Regions from separate parts of the Halonatronomonas betaini genome, predicted to be linked through region 1. Evidence: riboswitches for the same ligand, from Rfam matches in the RefSeq annotation. Region 1 holds a riboswitch; the other holds the start of a gene.
What was found. A riboswitch is a leader RNA that binds a small molecule or an ion and turns the genes downstream of it on or off. The one in region 1 is predicted to bind glycine.

Region 1 (8,919 bases):
GGAGAAGTTCTTCCCCTTCTTGATCTTTACCTCTATCCACACATTCTGTTCCTTTTTCATATTTTTCTACCAGATCTTCTGAATAATCATTTAAATACGTTTCTTCTCTCATTGTAATCACCTGATTAGATTATACCACAACCTTTAAAAGAAGAAAAGCACCCTGATAATAACTACCAGGATGCTTTATATAATCGCCTTTTTAATATAATAACACTCGTTTTGAGTTTTAATTACCAGCGTAAATCCGGATTTCTTGCAGCTTGAGCCTCATCTAGCTTTCTAACAATTGTAGTGTGAGGAGCTTTTTTGACCATTTCTGGATCTTCATCTATTTCCCGGGAAATAGTTTCAAGAGTTTCAATGAACCGATCAAGCGATCTCAAATTCTCTGTTTCAGTCGGTTCAATCATCATTGATTCTTTAACTATTAATGGGAAATAAATTGTAGGTGCATATTGGTCATAATCTAATAATCTTTTAGCAATATTTAGAGTTGATACTCCTTTTTCTTTCTGTTTACTTCCAGAAAGCACGAATTCATGGAGGCTATCTGCACTAAACGGAAGTTCATAATCATCTTTCAACTTAGCTTTAAGATAATTAGCGTTTAAAACTGCATTCTCTGTAATTTCTTTTAATCCGGTTTTCCCGTGGCCTCTAATATAAGTGAATGCCCTTAGCATTACACCATAATTACCATAGAAGCTATGAACTCTACCCATTGAATCAGGCCTATCGTAATCCCAAAAATACTCTCCCTCTTTTTCTGTTAAGAAAGGTTTAGGTAGATATGGAGTTAAAAACCTTTTAACTCCAACCGGGCCTGAACCAGGACCTCCACCACCATGTGGAGTTGAAAAAGTTTTATGAAGGTTAAAATGCATTACATCAAAGTTCATATCTCCAGGACGAGCATAACTAAGAATTGCATTCATATTAGCGCCATCATAATACAATAGACCTCCAGCATCATGAACTAGATCTGCTATTTCACAGATATCTTTTTCAAAAATACCCAGGGTATTGGGGTTGGTTAACATTAACGCTGCAACATCATCATCAAGAGCCTCTTTTAAGCTATCTAAGTCAACCATACCTCTATCATTAGATTCTATTTCTACTGCTTCATAACCTGCCATTGTTGCTGTTGCAGGATTAGTACCATGAGCAGAGTCAGGGACAATTACTTTATTCCTTTCCTCTCCTCTAGTTTCAAAGTACTTTCTAATTATCATTAAACCTACATATTCTCCATGGGCTCCTGATGCCGGTTGTAAAGTGATTTCATCCATACCACTTATTTCGGCAAGATATCTTTTAAGATCGTACAGCATTGAGAGGCTACCCTGAACTTCATTTACAGGTTGAAATGGATGAATATTGGCTAAACCAGGAATCCTCGCAACATCTTCATTGATCTTAGGATTATATTTCATTGTACAGGAACCTAATGGATAAATTCCTGAATCAACGCCATAATTCATTTCTGAAAGACTGGTAAAATGCCTTACAACATCAACTTCACTAACCTCAGGCAAATCAGGAGCTTCTTCTCTAACTGTACCTTCAGGTAAACTCGCCTTTGGGTCTACTCTATCAACATCTAGTTCTGGTAAACTATAACCCTTGCGACCTGGAGTACTAAAGTCTTTAATTAGAGGTTCATTCATTGACTGCCACCTCCATCGCTGAAACAAATTTATCTAAATCTTCTCTTGTCTTCTTCTCAGTTACACAGATTAATAAACCCTCTTCTTCATCAAATTGAGATAGATCTACACCAGCCAGTATGCATTTATCATACAGCTCACTAAATATTTCTGAAGCTGGTTTTTCTGTCTTAACCCAGATTTCATGGAAATGATTATCTCCATTGACTACTTCTAGACCGGATATTCCTTCCAGCCTCCCTTTTAAATAACGGGTTTTATTAAATGATTGATAGGCAACTTCTTCTATACCTTTCTTACCCATAGTTGCCATATATATTGTTGCCATTAATGCATTTAAAGATTCATTGGTACAAATATTAGAAGTTGCTTTTTCTCTTCTAATATGCTGTTCTCTAGTTTGCATGGTCATTACAAAACCTTCTTGACCTTCAACATCTTCAGTTTTGCCAACTAAACGGCCTGGCATTTGTCTTAATAGACGACGATCATCTCTTATTGCCATATAGCCAAGATATGGTCCTCCATAATTTACTCCATTTCCTAGTGGCTGGCCTTCACCGATTACTATATCTGCACCAAATTCACCTGGAGGGGTTAACATTCCAAGGGCAATTGGATTGGCAGCAACTATTAGTAAAGTCTTTTTCTGTTTTTCAACCATTGCAGCAATCTTTTTCATATCTTCTACAGAACCATAAAAATTAGGATATTGAATTATAACTGCTGCAGTCTGATCATCTAGAGCTTCTTCTAGTTGTTCTAAGTCTGTTAAAGAGCCAGATAGACCTATTTCTTGAAAGTCAGCATTATGGGGACCACCATAAGTTCTTCCAACTTCTCTATATGAAGGGTGAATAGATTTAGGCATTATTACTTTGTTTAATCTTGTATGCCTTAAAGCCATTAAAATGGCTTCTCCTAATGCTGAACCTCCATCCAATAAAGAAGCATTAGCAATTCCCATGCCTGTCAATTCAGCAATCATACTCTGATACTCATAAATAGCCTGGAGGGTTCCCTGACTTAATTCAGCCTGATAGGGTGTATATGCTGTATAGAATTCTGATCTTAGAACCATATGATCTATAATCGAAGGTATATAGTGATCATAGGACCCTGCTCCTAAATAACTATCTGCTTCAGTTAAATCAGTATTTCGAGAAGCCCGTTCATTAACTAAATTCATCATTTCTAACTCTGATATAGGATCAGGTAGTTCTAGTGGTTTATCGAGTTTTATATTATCAGGAATAGCTGAAAAAAGATCAGTAATTTCCTCCACACCTATATCAGAGAGCATTTTTTTCTGTTCTTCAGGTGTGTTAGAAATATATTTCATTTAGGCTTCCTCCTCTAGAAAGCTAGAATATTCATCTGAATTCATTAATTCATCTAATTCAGCCTCATCACTTAATGATACTTTTATAATCCAACCACCTTCATAGGGCTCATCATTAACTAATTCTGGTTGATCTAACAAATCTTCGTTTATCTCTACTACTTCTCCACTAACTGGCATATAAAGGTCAGAAACCGCTTTTACTGATTCAATAACACCGAAATTATCCTCCTGATCAAATTCATCGCCAACCTGTGGTAATTCTACAAAAACAATGTCTCCTAATTCATCCTGAGCAAAGTCTGTAATCCCAATAGTACCTACTCCATCTTCAACTTTTACCCACTCATGATCTTCTGAATAATAAAATCCTTCTGGTATACTCATGATTTAGCCTCCTAAATATTTTTGATTTATATAAATGGTAGTTCTACAACTTTAGCTTTAACTTCTCTATTCCTTATCAAAATACTAATCTCTCTACCTACTTCTGCATATTGGTTTTGTAAATATCCCATTCCAATATTTTCATCAAGTGTTGGAGAAAAGCTGCCACTTGTAACAAAGCCTGCTTTCTTGTCATTTACTTCAATGTCATAACCATGACGAGCAATGCCTCTATCCTTTAATATAAATCCAATGAGTTTTCTGTCAACTCCTGCATCACTAATTTCAAGCAAAGCTGATTTGCCATAAAAATCATCTTTATCAAATTTAACTGTCCAATTCAACCCGGCTTCTAATGGATTTATCTCTTCATCAATATCATTACCATAAAGACATAGAGCAGCTTCCAATCTTAAAGTGTTTCTACACCCTAGACCTGCAGGCATTATACCATAATCTTCTCCTGCTTCCATGATAGAATTCCAGATTGTTTCTGCAAGATCAGGGTTTAGATAAAGTTCAAACCCATCTTCACCAGTATAACCTGTTCTAGAAATAATCATTTCATGGCCATTAACTTTCTCATTCAATAACCTAAAGGGCTTTAACTCGCTTAAATCAAAATTGACAAGTGAACTTAGTACTTCTTCTGATTTTGGACCCTGTAAAGCTAGCAAGCCAAACTGATCTGTTAAATCCCTGGCATTAACATCATCTGGTGCATTCTTTGAAATCCATTCAAAATCTTTGTCTTTATTTGAAGCATTAACAACTAACATATAATGATCTGGCTTGATTCTATATACAAGTAGATCATCAATAATACCGCCATCCTCATAACACATTGGAGTATAAATAACTCTTCCAACTTCAACATCAATCTGGTTTGTAACTAATTTATTGACATAAGAGGTTGCTCCAGGTCCAGTAATTTCAATTTCTCCCATATGAGATACATCAAAAAGACCACAATTATTCCTTACTGCCTGGTGTTCTTCTATTATTCCCGTATACTGAACTGGCATTTCCCAGCCTCCAAAATCAATCATCTTAGCTCCAAGATTATGATGCAGTTGATTCAATGCTGTTTTCTTCAAATAATCCACCTCCTAATATAAACAAATATTTTAATAATTCAAACTATACTAGCAACATAATTTAATCTTTATAATTGTGCAAAATTATACAACTAAAGGGGAGGCCAGAAAAATTCCAGCCTCCCCTGTCCAGTACAATGTCCAGAGCTCCGTCCAATCAGGATTCTTATGCCTGAGAGTTTCAATCTCTTTTAAAGACCTTGCCCCTTCGGCGCTCTGTAATAACAAAGCTCTCTCCTGAAATTCTTCCGGATACTTGTATTTAATTTATGTTGCTTATTATTTATATTCGTAATAAAAGTTAAAATTCCTGCTTATTTTTAAATATTTTTTTATAATTTTATTTTCAAGCTAATTAAGTAAAAATTTCATAGATATCATCTTTAAAATCTTCTCTAGCTAAAACAACTATCATATCACCAGCGCAGACAGTTGTATTACCTCTAGGAACGATTGGTTTATCTCCTCTTAAAATCGAAACTAAGACTACTTCAATCGGCAAGTCTAAATTTTTGAGTTTTTTATTAATAGCTTTAGCTCCATTTTTCACTGTAATTCTAAGCATTTCAAGATTATCATGGTTTTTAGTCAAAATTCCTTTTAAGTCCTGCATCGCAACTTCTTGATTTACTAATCCTGTTAGTATTGATGAACTACTAATAGCTACATTAACACCTAACCAATCAAATAATCTCTCATTGCCTGGTGTATTGACTCTGGTAAATGTCCGCTTTACATCATATTGCCTTTCTGCTAACTGACAGATAACTAGATTATCTTGATCATCTTCAGTAACAGGAAGAACAACATCAGCATCTTCTATACCTGCCTCTTCTAAAATTTCTGGTTTTGAACCATCACCGCAGATTATTTTAATACCATATTTTTCTCTAATTCTATCACACTTATTCCTGTCCTGTTCAATAAGAACAATTTCGTATTTGTCCTTAAATTCATTCGTTAAATATCTCCCTATTTTGCCTCCGCCAACTATTATTACTTTCATTTTCACACCTCTATATCTATATTATAATGTTTCACGTGAAACATTATAATAATATTTATAGCCTAATTTCTATCATTTGAATAGATTAAAATTGATTGTTCCACGTGAAACATCAACTTAAGTTAAATTATCTATCAGTCTTTCTAGCTCTTTAAGATCTTTTGAATAAATAACTAATCGATTCTGGCCGTTAACTCTACTAGCTTTAGTATCCAGACCTGTGATCTCAGTTAGTCTTTTAGCTAGAGATTTTAATTCTCTATTATAAATATTTTTTTTAGCTTCAGTATCTATTTCTGAATTCAAATCTTTTTCTTTAGGTTTTTTATTGGCCCTGTCATGTATTTCGTCAATTAAATCAAGTTCATCCAAAATATCGCCATTTTCATCAGAAGTATCATTATCTTTTTTATTTTGTTTTTCTGACTTTATTTCAGCAACTAAACCTTCAGTCTGTCTTACATTCATATCTTCTGTTAAGACTTTATCCATAGCCTCTTTCTGATCTTTTTCCGATGAAAGTCCAGCTAATGCTCTGGCCTGCCCGGATGACAAACTTCCCTCCAATAATTTTGCTTGAACCTCTTTAGCTACTTTTAATAATCTAAGAGAATTAGTTATTGTTGAACGACTCTTTCCCAATCTTTCAGCTAATTCAGCCTGTGTTAAATCAAATTCATCTAAAAGTTTTTGATAAGCCCTGGACTCTTCAAGGGGATTTAAGTCTTCTCGGTGAATATTTTCAATTAAAGCTAGTTCCATCATCTTCTCTGGAGCCATTTCCTGAATAATAGAAGGGATTTCTTCTAAACCAGCTAGCTTTGCAGCACGCCATCTTCTCTCACCCGCTACAAGATAGTAACCTTCTTCATTAGGAGTTAGGATGATCGGTTGAATAACACCATTTACTTTAATAGATTCAGCAAGCTCAGCTAATTCAGTTTGATTAAATTCTTCTCGCGGCTGATACGGGTTAGCCTCAATTTTGTCAAGTTCAATATTTTTGAAACCAGCTGCATCTTTTTTGCTATCATCACTAATTAATGCATCAAGTCCTCTGCCTAACCTTCTCTTTTTAGTCATCCTCTAATACCTCCCGGGCCAGTTCTCGATATGCTTTAGCGCCTGAAGATCTGTTATCATAAGAAATAATAGACTGACCAAAACTTGGTGCTTCACTAAGCCTAACATTTCTAGGTATTACTGTTTCATATATTTCATTAGAAAAATGTTTTTTTACTTCATCTGCTACCTGATCAGAAAGATTAGTTCTACTATCATACATAGTAAGTAATACTCCCTCAAGCTCTAAGTTACTATTTAAATTATTTTGAACTAATTTAATTGTTTCCAGTAACTGACCAAGTCCCTCTAAAGCATAATACTCACATTGAATAGGTACAATTACGCCATCAGCTGCAGTTAGAGCATTTAATGTCAACAAACCTAAAGATGGAGGACAATCAATCAAGATATAATCGTATATATCTGAATCCTCTTTTAAAGCATTATCAAGTCTACTTTCCCTGGATATTTGTGACACTAGTTCAATTTCTGCACCAGCTAAATCAATATTTGCAGGGATTATATCCAGTTTCGAGTCAGTAACAGAAATTATTGCCTCAGAAAAATCAATGCCTTCAAGCAATAAATCGTAGATTGAATATTCAACATCGGTTTTATCAATACCCAGTCCACTACTAGCATTTCCTTGAGGATCTATGTCTACTATCAAAACTTTTAAACCTTTTTCTGCCAATGCTGCTCCTAAGTTAATTGCAGTAGTACTTTTCCCTACTCCGCCTTTTTGATTTACAATAGCCAATTTTTTAGCCATTTAATCACTCTCCTGCCCTGCTTGTTCCCTTTTAATTCTAATATGAAATTCAACAGCATCTTCTGATTCTAAGCGTTCAACTTTAAAATTAGCTCCAGCCTCATCAAGTTGATTGATTGTCTTTTCAATTGTGTTCAAATATAATCTAATATCTGCAAAAGCCCCTGTTATTTTGCCTGACTCTGCTTCTTTAAGCTCTTCTTTTGAACTATCTTTTACTTTATTTACAAGTTCTTCAGTTTCTCTAACATTTAAATCTTTTCTAACTGCTTCTTCAACTATATCTAGCATATCATCTTTTTTATCAAGCTTTAATAAAGCTCGAGCCTGTCTCTCATTAAGTCCACCCTGTTGAATCACATGTAAGATTGACCCTGGAAGATTAAGTAGCCTTAATTTATTAGCTATAGTTGATTGAGCTTTCCCTATCCTTGTTGCCAGTTCAGTCTGGGTAAGATTAAACTCTTCAATCAATTTATTATATGCTTCAGCTTCTTCAATGAAATTAAGATCTTTTCTTTGCAAGTTTTCTATAAGAGCAATCTCAGCCATTTCTCTATTTTCAAGATTCTTTATGATTACTGGTACTTCAGTTTTACCAAGTAATTTAACTGCTCTTAATCTTCTTTCACCGGCAATTAACTGATATTGTTTATCTTCATCAATTTTCCTTACAGTTAATGGTTGAATCACTCCATAACTGGCAATAGAATCAGCTAATTCTTGCAATTTATCTTCAGAAAAACTCTGGCGAGGCTGATATGGATTAGGAGTAATATTCTCAACATTAACATTTACTATCTGCTCATTATTTGGTTTTTGATCTTCATTATTAAAAAAAGGAATACGCATTAAATGCTACCTCCAAATTTAAAACTGTAAACAAAGTGTATTTAATTACTTATTTCTGGATTTAGATCGATATATCCTCTTTTTTTAATGGATATTTTTTTGGTTTACCTACTCTTCGAGGATATTTTTCAGGTGTATTCTTAATTTTTTTGATTTTAATAAGATATCTTTCCCTTTCTAAATCTGGAACTTTAATATTAATAATATTTATCATCCCGCCACCTAAAAAGCTTACTATTCCATTCATATCAGAAATTTCATCCTTATAATCTGGACCTTTAAATAAATAAGCATAACCACCTATTTCAATTAATGGCAGAACATATTCAATCAAAATATCCATACTTGCAACAGCCCTTGCAGATACAAAAGAAAACTGTTCTCTCCAGTCCTGTTGCTGCCCAAGTCTTTCGGCCCTTTCTTTTACAGGGTAAAATTTATCTATTTTGATTTTGTTTTTTACCATTTTTAAAAAGTTAATTCTTTTTTTTCTGGAATCTAAAAAATAAAATGATATTTCAGGATAAATCAATTTCCAAACTACTCCAGGCAAACCTGCTCCAGTACCTAGATCAAGGCCCTTATTATGATTTAAAAGTTCTATATTCTTGAGCGGAGCCATTGAATCATAAAAATGCTTAGTTATAATTTCTTCTGGCTCTGCTGGCCCAATTAAATTATATTTTTGATTTTCTTCATAAAGAAGAACTAAGTATTCATATAAT
Region 2 (8,919 bases), on a different contig from region 1:
GGGGACAGTGGCTGATATTGTAATTTTTGATCCTGATAAAGAAGTTGAATTATCTGATGATAACTTACATTCTGAAGCAGGCTATTCTCCTTATGCTGACTTTACAGTATTAGGTTATCCTGTTGAAACTATTTCTAATGGTGAGACTATCATAAAAAACGATACTTTTGTATCAGATGCTGGGAGAGGCAAGTTTATAAAAGCAAAAACTTCTTCAGTTTTTCAAAGTTAAAAAAGGAGAGGAATAATATGAGAATAGGTTTTATATTTACTCAAACTTTTTGGGGAGTATTATTAATTCTTTTTGGTATTTCAGCAATTCTAAGATCTTTTAATATTAATATTCCCTTTTTTAGAATCTTTATTGCTTTATTATTTATTTACCTTGGAGTCAGTTTAATGATTGGAGGGCCAAGGTTTCACCATAGCTTTCGAGATGGTTCGACTGCTATTTTTAGTAATATAAAAATAACAGAACAGGATATTACAGATAATGAATTTAGCATAATTTTTGGTAGTGGAGAGTTAGACTTAACAGGTATAGAAACTGATCAAATCAGGAATTTAGAAGTAAATGTTATATTTGGTTCAGGGACAGTAATACTTGATAGGAATCAGCTTGCTGAAATAAAGGTGAGTTCAGCTTTTGGAAGTGCTAGAATGCCTGATGGAAACAATATATCTTTTGGAGAATATACCTATCGAACTCCAGGACTGGAAACAGATACTAATCCAAATATAATGATTGATGGAAGTGTTGTCTTTGGAGAATTTACGGTTGTGGAAAGATGACAGTTATAGGGTTAAAGCTTGATCTTTATTTACCTGGAGTTACCTCTTTAAAAGAAAAAAGAAGACTCATAAAAAGTCTTCTGGACAAAATAGATAATAAATATAATGTGGCCATAGCTGAAATAGATAGTCAGGATTTATGGCAGCGCTCTATGATTGGTATTGTCTCTGTAAGCAATTCTAGAAAACCAATTGAGAGGACATTTACATCACTTATTGAACTGGTAGATCAAAAATCTGGAATTGAATTAATGAAAACTGAAAGAATTTATTATTAACTATTTATTCATTTTGTTCAGAACATTCATTGCTTTTTTGCATTAATCTACAGGATAATTTGCAGAGGCCATCATTCATATTCTGTTCTACAAGAATTATATCATCAGGTACGGAGATTGGTGTTTCAGTAAAGTCCCATATTCCTTTGATGCCTGAATTTATCAATAGGTTTGCAGCTTTTTGAGCTTCATCTGAGGGGACAGCTAGAGCAGCTACTTCAACTTGATTTTGTTTAATAAACCCTGGAGCAAACTCTATATCCATCACCTGTAAACCATTAAATTCAAGACCAATTATTGCTGGATCTTTATCAAAGAGACCGATTAATTCGTAGCCTCTTTCTTTATAGCTTTTATTATTTGCCAGGGCTCTACCTAGAAAGCCGGCTCCGATTATAATCATTTTCTTATTTGAAGAAAATCCTAATATTTTTGAAATAGTTTCATAAAGGCAATTTATATCATAACCATAGCTTTTTTTGCCAAAGCTGCCAAAGTGACTTAAGTCTCTCCTTATAAGAGAGCTTGAATAACCCATGATTTTAGATAATTTTTCTGAAGATATATATTCAGTATCATCAGACAGTAATTTTTTCAGTTGTACGTAATAATGGGGTAATCTTTGAATAATCTTATCTGGTATATCTTTAGTATCAGGCATAAAAAGTTATCCCCCTTTTTTAAGTAGAGTAATTAAGTAATTATTGTTCTAATTATCACAATTTGTTGAAAAATTTTTTCTTCACGTTAATATTATAACTTATTATTTTATTATAATCAAGTTTAATATTGTATGAAGTTTTTGATAATTATTTTAAAGGAGGGTCTTTAATGACCAGATTATCGGCTGAAGAGTTAAGATGTTTATGTCTATCAGAAGAGTTGGACTTTAAAACAACTGACGATTTGGATAAGTATGAAGAAGATATAATTGGGCAGAGAAGAGCAGTTGAGGCTGTTGACTTTGGTTGTACAATTGATCGTGAAGGCTATAATATATTTATGGCTGGAATTCCTGGAACTGGTAAGAAAACCTATGCAAGAAAAATTGCAAACAAAAAAGCAGATAAACTTGAAACACCTGATGATTTAATCTATATATTTAATTTTTCTAATTCAGAAAATCCTAAAGCCCTCACTATTCCTGCTGGTAGAGGAAAACATCTTAGAGATGAGATGGAGAGAATGGTGGAAGAGCTAAAAGAAGAAATTCCTAATCAGTTTGAAGGGGAAGAGTTTGAAGAAAAAAGAAATGAGATTATGGCTGAATATCAGCGTAAGTCGAATAAAATGATGGAAGATTTTGATCAGGAGATCCGTGAAGAAGGATTTATGTTACAGAATACTAAGCAGGGTCCTGTTCCTGTGCCTTTAGATGAAAATGGAGAACCACTTGAACAGGATGATTATCAGAAATATGATGAAGAAAAGAGACAGGAAATTCGCAATAAAAGTCAGGATATTAAGAAGCGTCTTGAAAAATTATTACGGAAGATTCGTGAAATGAAAGAAGAAGCCCAGGAAGAGATGGATGATTTAAAATCAAAGATGGGCCTTGCTGTAGTTCAGCCTATTATAGATCAGCTAAAGCATCGGTTTTCAGATTGTGGTGAGGAAATTATAGAATATTTCAATGATGTTCAGGAAGATATTCTGGAAAATTTAGATCAATTTATTGATGATCAAAAAGAAAATCAATTACCTTTTCCAGTTCAATTTCAGGGTGATGATAATTTTTTAACTAGATACAAAGTTAATCTATTAGTAGATAATTCAAAGACTGAAGGTGGACCTGTAATTCATGAAACTAATCCGACCTATTATAATTTATTTGGTAAAATAGAAGGTAAAAGCCAGATGGGTACTATAACTACTGATTTTACAATGATTAAAGCAGGTGCAATTCATAAGGCTAATGGAGGTTATTTGGTACTACAGGCAAGAGATGTTCTTACTAATCCTTTTTCCTGGGAAACTTTAAAAAGGGCATTAATTAATCAGGAGTTAAAAGTAGAAAATATTGGTGAGCAATATAGAACTTTCCCTATAAGTTCTTTAAAACCAGAGGCATTTGATATTGATGTTAAAGTGATATTAATTGGCAATCCCTATATTTATAGATTGCTTTATCATTATGATGAAGAATTTAAAAAACTGTTTAAAATAAAGGCTCATTTTGATGTTGAAATGGAAAGAAATCATGAAAACATGACCAAATTTGCCAGGTTTATAGCTTCAGTTAGTGATAGGGAAGGCTTAAAACATTTTACTGCTGATGCAGTTTCTAAAATAATAGAATATAGTAGTAGATTAACTGGAGATACTAAAAAGATGTCTACCAGGTTTAATAAAATCATGGAGCTTCTTTATGAATCCAATACCTGGGCAGAGTTAGAAGAAAATGAATTTGTTGAAGCAGATAATATATTAAGGGCAATTGATAAAAAAGAAGACAGATCCAATCTCACAGAGGAAAAAATTCAAGAGATGATCGAAAGAGATCATCTAATGATAGATGTTACTGGTGAAGAGACAGGTCAGATAAATGGATTATCAGTATATCAAAATGGAGAGTATTCATTTGGCAGACCGAGCAGGATTACCTGTCAGACATATTTAGGCCAGGAGGGTGTAGTAAATATTGAACGTGAAGCTAAAATGAGCGGCAAGATCCATGATAAAGGGGTATTAATTCTTTCTGGATATCTTGGTGGGAAGTATGCCCAGGAAAAGCCACTATCATTATCAGCTTCAATAGCTTTTGAACAGTCATATTCTGGTGTTGACGGAGATAGTGCTTCCTGTGCTGAGCTTTTAACTATTATTTCATCAGTTACTGGACTTCCTTTAAGGCAGGACCTAGCCATCACAGGCTCAATGAACCAGCGTGGAAAGGTTCAGCCAATTGGAGGAGTTAATTATAAAATAGAGGGCTTTTATCAGGTCTGTGAATCCAGAGATTTAACTGGAGAGCAAGGCGTTGTAATTCCAGAACAGAATAAAGAGAACTTAATGTTGAAAGATAAAATTGTTGATAGTGTTGAATCTGGTGAGTTTAATGTTTATACAATTACTGAAATAGATGAAGCTATCGAACTGTTTTTTGACAGACCTGCAGAAGAAGTTCATGAGGCAGTTATAGAAGCATTAGATGAGATGGCAGAAAATCTTAAAGAAATGAAACCTGGTGCTCAGAAAAAAGAAGATGAAGATATTGAAGAAGATAAAGAGGAACCTCGTCATTAATCGAGATTAATTGAGTAATTAGCAGCTAATCAATTCTAATATAAAATTAGCGTATATTTTTAGATTTTTAAATCTCTGACCATGCTTGACCATTAGTTATAATTTCAATATAATAGTAATTGAAATAAAGATCAGTGATGGTCAAAAATAATAAAAATTATATCTGGAGGTGGTTTTGAATGTTTGATTTAGTACCTTTTAGAAGAAGAAACCGTCAGATGCAGGGTCAGGATCCAATGGAAAGCTTAATTAATAGTTTCTTTGATGATAGCTTTACAAGTATGACTGCAAACTTTAAAACAGATATTATTGAACAGGAAGATAAATATGTAATTGAAGCTGAATTGCCAGGAATGCATAAAGATGATATTGAACTAGAAATTGATAATGATCGTTTAACAATTTCAGCAAATCAGACTCATGAAGTAAAAGAAGAAGAGGAAAACTATATTCGCCGTGAAAGAAGAACTGGATCATTCCAGCGTTCATTTTATATTGACAACGTTCAGGAAGATGATATAAAAGCCAGTTATGATAATGGCATCTTAAAAATTTATCTTCCTAAAAAAGAGCCAACAAAGCCAAAGCGGAGAGAAATTGAAATTGAATAAATATAAGGAAATAATAAGCCGGCCAATTATATGGCCGGCTTATTATCGTTATTTTGATAAGAATATATTATAAAAAATATAATCAAATTTAATCGCAAAAGTACTTGACATCACAATATTACTCAGGTATACTTAAAATAGAAATAAATTGTGAAAATATTCGTTTTAAAATTAAATAGTTTCAATATGGTTGAAAGAAGTGGGAGAGAGCTTTTTCAAGCCACCGAAGGGGTAAATTTATAATCTGACCAGGTTATAGATGAAACTCTCAGGTAAAAGGACTACTTCTGGACATATCTCTGGAGAAGCAATATTGTACCGAAGGAGCACCCTGTAATGAAATGCAGGTAATCTCTCAGGTTTAAAGACAGAGCGGTAATGGTTAATTCTCATTACTGTTCTGTCTTTTTCGTTTATTATCAGTTTAAAGTGATATTTAGAAATGGGGTTATAGGGATGGCTCAGAACAATGAAAAAGTTTTAATAATAATAACAAATAATCCTTTGGTTAAATCAGAGAGTATTTTAACAGAACATACAACATTGTTTTTCTCTGATCTCAATAAAGTCTTAACTAAAGCCAGGGATTTAATCCATCAGGGCTATAAGTTGATTACTCATCCTCTAGCTGGCAGTGTAAAACCATGGGCCAATCCATACAGAACAATAGTTCTGGAAGAAGGAAATCAATTAAATATGAGATCTCTGGAGATAATGGAAGGATCTTTGCAGAAATATAAGCAATTTGAAAATGACCTTGAAAAAGACTTCTCTGAAAAAACAAATGAAGCTGTCAGGCAAGATTACCAACTTATTGACTATGATCTTATTAAGGAGCTGATTTAAAATGTCAGAAGTATATGATTTACTTATTATTGGAGGAGGTCCAGCAGGATTATCAAGTGCTATTTATGGATCCCGCTCCAAACTGAAAACACTGGTTTTAGAATCTAAAAGTAAAATGGGCGGTCAGGTAGCAGACTATCATGAGATGGAAAACTATCCAGGAGTCGTTGATACCACTGCTCCGGAGTTAGTTGAAAGCTTTGAAGAACATGCCAGGAAATTTGGTACTGAATTTGCCAAAGGTGAAGTCAAAGAACTTGAGTTAGATGGGTTTATCAAGACCGTTAAGACAAAAAAGGGTGAAGAGTACAAAGCTAAAAGTATTGTTTTAGCAACAGGAGCAGAGCCAAGAAAGCTAGGCTGTGAAGGAGAGGCTGAATTTAAAGGTAAAGGAGTCTCTTATTGTGCAACCTGTGATGCCGACTTTTTCCATGATCTTCATGTTGTTGTTGTCGGTAATGGTAACTCAGCAATAGAGGAAGCGATTTACCTGACAAAGTTTGCTGCTAAAGTTACAATTATTGTTATCCATGAAGAGGGCAAAATGGATGCAGAAAAACTCTTCCAGGAAAGAGCCTATGCCAATGACAAGATTGAATTTGTCTGGAACTCGACTTTACAGGAAGTTAAAGGTGAGGGTATTGTAGAGACAGCAGTTCTTAAAAATGTCAAGACAGGCGAGACAACTGAGATGGACTGTGATGGTATCTTTATCTTCATCGGTCGGGTGCCAAGTACTGACTTTTTAGAAGATACAGATGTTGAGCTGACAGAAGGTGGCTATATTAAGGCAGATGAAGATATGAAGACAACAGTACCTGGTGTTTATGCAGCAGGAGATGTTAGAGACAAGGTTGTCCGACAGGTTGTAACAGCAGCAGGAGATGGAGCAACAGCAGCAGTTATGGCCCAGAGTTATTTAGAAGCTGAAGAACACTGGAGAGACAATGTCTTAAAGACAGATAAGCAGGTAGTTGTAGCTTTCTGGAATCCAACCCAGGATGAGAGTTTAAATACCCTGCAGGATATTGAAGAGTTAGGTGTTGAAGCTGATGAAACCAAGAAGCTTGTCAAGATAGATACCTATAGAAATAGATTGATAACTAAGCGTTATAATATTACAAAGGTGCCGACAGTATTGATAATAGAGTCTGGTGAAGAGGTCGAGAGAGTAGAGAATCCGACTGAGGAGGAACTAGCTAGACTTTTAAAATAAACTTATTATAACCAGGGAGGTGAAAGAAATGCTAGAGCTTAATAAAGAAAATTTTGATAGTGAAGTTTTAGAGAGTGATGGTATAGTTGTTGTAGATTTCTGGAGTGAGAGCTGTGACCCATGTAAGGAATTAATGCCTGAGGTAGAAAAGCTGGCTGAAGAGTATGGCGATAAAGCCAAGTTTGCCAAGTTAAATATTAAAGGCAACCGTCGTTTAGCCATGAAGCAGCAGGTAATGGGTCTTCCATCAATAGTCTTTTATGTTGATGGAGAGAAGACAGAGCATTTAAGCGGTGATGATTTAGAGCCAGCTGATATTGAAGCAACTCTAAATGAGTTATTAGGATAATTGTCAAAATTTGAAGGGAGGTGACTTTATGCAACTGGAATTAGGAAAAATTCATATTAAAGATGTTGAGTTTGGTGAAGAAAATAAAGTTGAAAATGGCCTTTTAACAATTGATAAAGAGGCACTGTTGCATAAAATAAAAGATGATCATCGGATCGAAAGCATTGATCTGGAAATAGTCAGACCTGGTGATAATGTTAGGATTATGCCAGTTAAAGATGTTATCGAGCCAAGGTGTAAAATTGAAGGTGGCGATGTATTTCCAGGATTTGTTGGGTCTGAGGATCTTGTAGGTTCAGGAAAGACTATTGCTTTATCAGGGGTTTCTGTAGTCACAACTGGAGAGGTAGTAGGCTTCCAGGAAGGTATTATTGATATGTCAGGTCCTGGAGCAGATTATACACCATTTTCAAAACTTATAAATATTGTGATTACATGTGAAGTAAAAGATGATATTAAATCTCATATCCATGAAGAAGTTCTCCGTTTAATTGGTTTAACAGCAGCTAAATATATCGGAGAAGCAGGCAAGACCTGTGATCCAGATGAAGTCAAAACCTATACCCACAGTCCATTGCTAGAAGCCTGTGAATTAGGTGGGGATCTTCCAAAAGTCGGGTATGTCTATATGTTACAGACTCAGGGGCTGCTCCATGATACCTATGTATACGGAGTAGACGCCAAAGAAATATTACCGACTATTATTTCGCCGACTGAAGTTATGGATGGAGCAATTGTTAGTGGTAATTGTGTATCAGCCTGTGATAAGAATGCAACTTACTTCCATCAAAATAACCCGATAATTGAAGAACTTTTTGCTAGAGATGGTAAAGATCTTAACTTTGTAGCCACAATTATTACTAATGAAAATGTAACCCTGGCTGATAAGGAAAGGTCATCAAGTTATACAGCCCGTCTGGCAGAAAAGATCGGTTTAGATGCAGCAATTGTATCCCAGGAAGGTTTTGGAAATCCTGATGCCGACCTGATTATGAACTGCAAGAAGCTTGAGGATAAAGGGATTAAAACTGTTCTAACTACCGATGAATATGCCGGTAGAGATGGAGCCTCTCAATCCCTGGCAGATTCAACACCAGAGGCAGATGCTGTTGTAACAGCTGGAAATGCTAATGAGGTTATTGAACTGCCGCCAATGGAAAGAGTTATCGGCCATGAAAGATTTGCTAATAAAATTGCCGGTGGCTTCGAAGGAAGTCTGGCTGAAGATGGCAGTATAACTGTTGAAATTCAGGCTATTACAGGATCAACAAATGAATTAGGTTTTAACAAATTAACAGCAAGAGGATATTAAATTAAGATAAAAATATTACGGAGGTGCTAAACTCATGTTAGAGAATAAAAAAGTAGCAATTCTCGGAGACCGGGACGGAGTACCTGGACCGGCTATCGAAGAATGCATAAAGACTACTGAAGCAGAAGTAGTCTTTACAACAACAGAGTGTTTTGTCTGAACAAGCGCAGGAGCCATGGACCTGGAAAACCAGCAAAGAATTAAGGATTTAGCCGATGAGCACGGTGCAGAAAATCTAGTAGTTATCTTAGGTGGAGCCGAAGCAGAAG

Region 2: linked by a shared signal. The riboswitch ahead of I0Q91_RS12605 (GrdX family protein) and the one ahead of gcvT (glycine cleavage system aminomethyltransferase GcvT) in region 1 are both predicted to bind glycine.

Annotation. Positions count from the first base shown of each region.
Region 1 is NZ_JADPIE010000007.1:14,849-23,767, reverse strand. Features, by position in the region: gene I0Q91_RS11585 (tetratricopeptide repeat protein) at 1-112, opposite strand, end outside; gene gcvPB (aminomethyl-transferring glycine dehydrogenase subunit GcvPB) at 234-1,673, opposite strand; gene gcvPA (aminomethyl-transferring glycine dehydrogenase subunit GcvPA) at 1,666-3,015, opposite strand; gene gcvH (glycine cleavage system protein GcvH) at 3,016-3,402, opposite strand; gene gcvT (glycine cleavage system aminomethyltransferase GcvT) at 3,429-4,508, opposite strand; glycine riboswitch at 4,650-4,747, opposite strand; gene I0Q91_RS11560 (potassium channel family protein) at 4,855-5,505, opposite strand; gene I0Q91_RS11555 (ParB/RepB/Spo0J family partition protein) at 5,623-6,588, opposite strand; gene I0Q91_RS11550 (ParA family protein) at 6,581-7,342, opposite strand; gene I0Q91_RS11545 (ParB/RepB/Spo0J family partition protein) at 7,343-8,194, opposite strand; gene rsmG (16S rRNA (guanine(527)-N(7))-methyltransferase RsmG) at 8,256-8,919, opposite strand, start outside.
Region 2 is NZ_JADPIE010000008.1:31,296-40,214, forward strand. Features, by position in the region: gene hydA (dihydropyrimidinase) at 1-232, shown strand, start outside; gene I0Q91_RS12580 (hypothetical protein) at 250-792, shown strand; gene I0Q91_RS12585 (DUF503 domain-containing protein) at 789-1,070, shown strand; gene I0Q91_RS12590 (redox-sensing transcriptional repressor Rex) at 1,075-1,731, opposite strand; gene I0Q91_RS12595 (Lon protease family protein) at 1,902-4,316, shown strand; gene I0Q91_RS12600 (Hsp20/alpha crystallin family protein) at 4,496-4,927, shown strand; glycine riboswitch at 5,118-5,221, shown strand; glycine riboswitch at 5,225-5,300, shown strand; gene I0Q91_RS12605 (GrdX family protein) at 5,384-5,773, shown strand; gene trxB (thioredoxin-disulfide reductase) at 5,775-6,989, shown strand; gene trxA (thioredoxin TrxA) at 7,018-7,338, shown strand; gene I0Q91_RS12620 (glycine/sarcosine/betaine reductase component B subunit) at 7,367-8,650, shown strand; gene grdA (glycine/sarcosine/betaine reductase complex selenoprotein A) at 8,685-8,919, shown strand, end outside.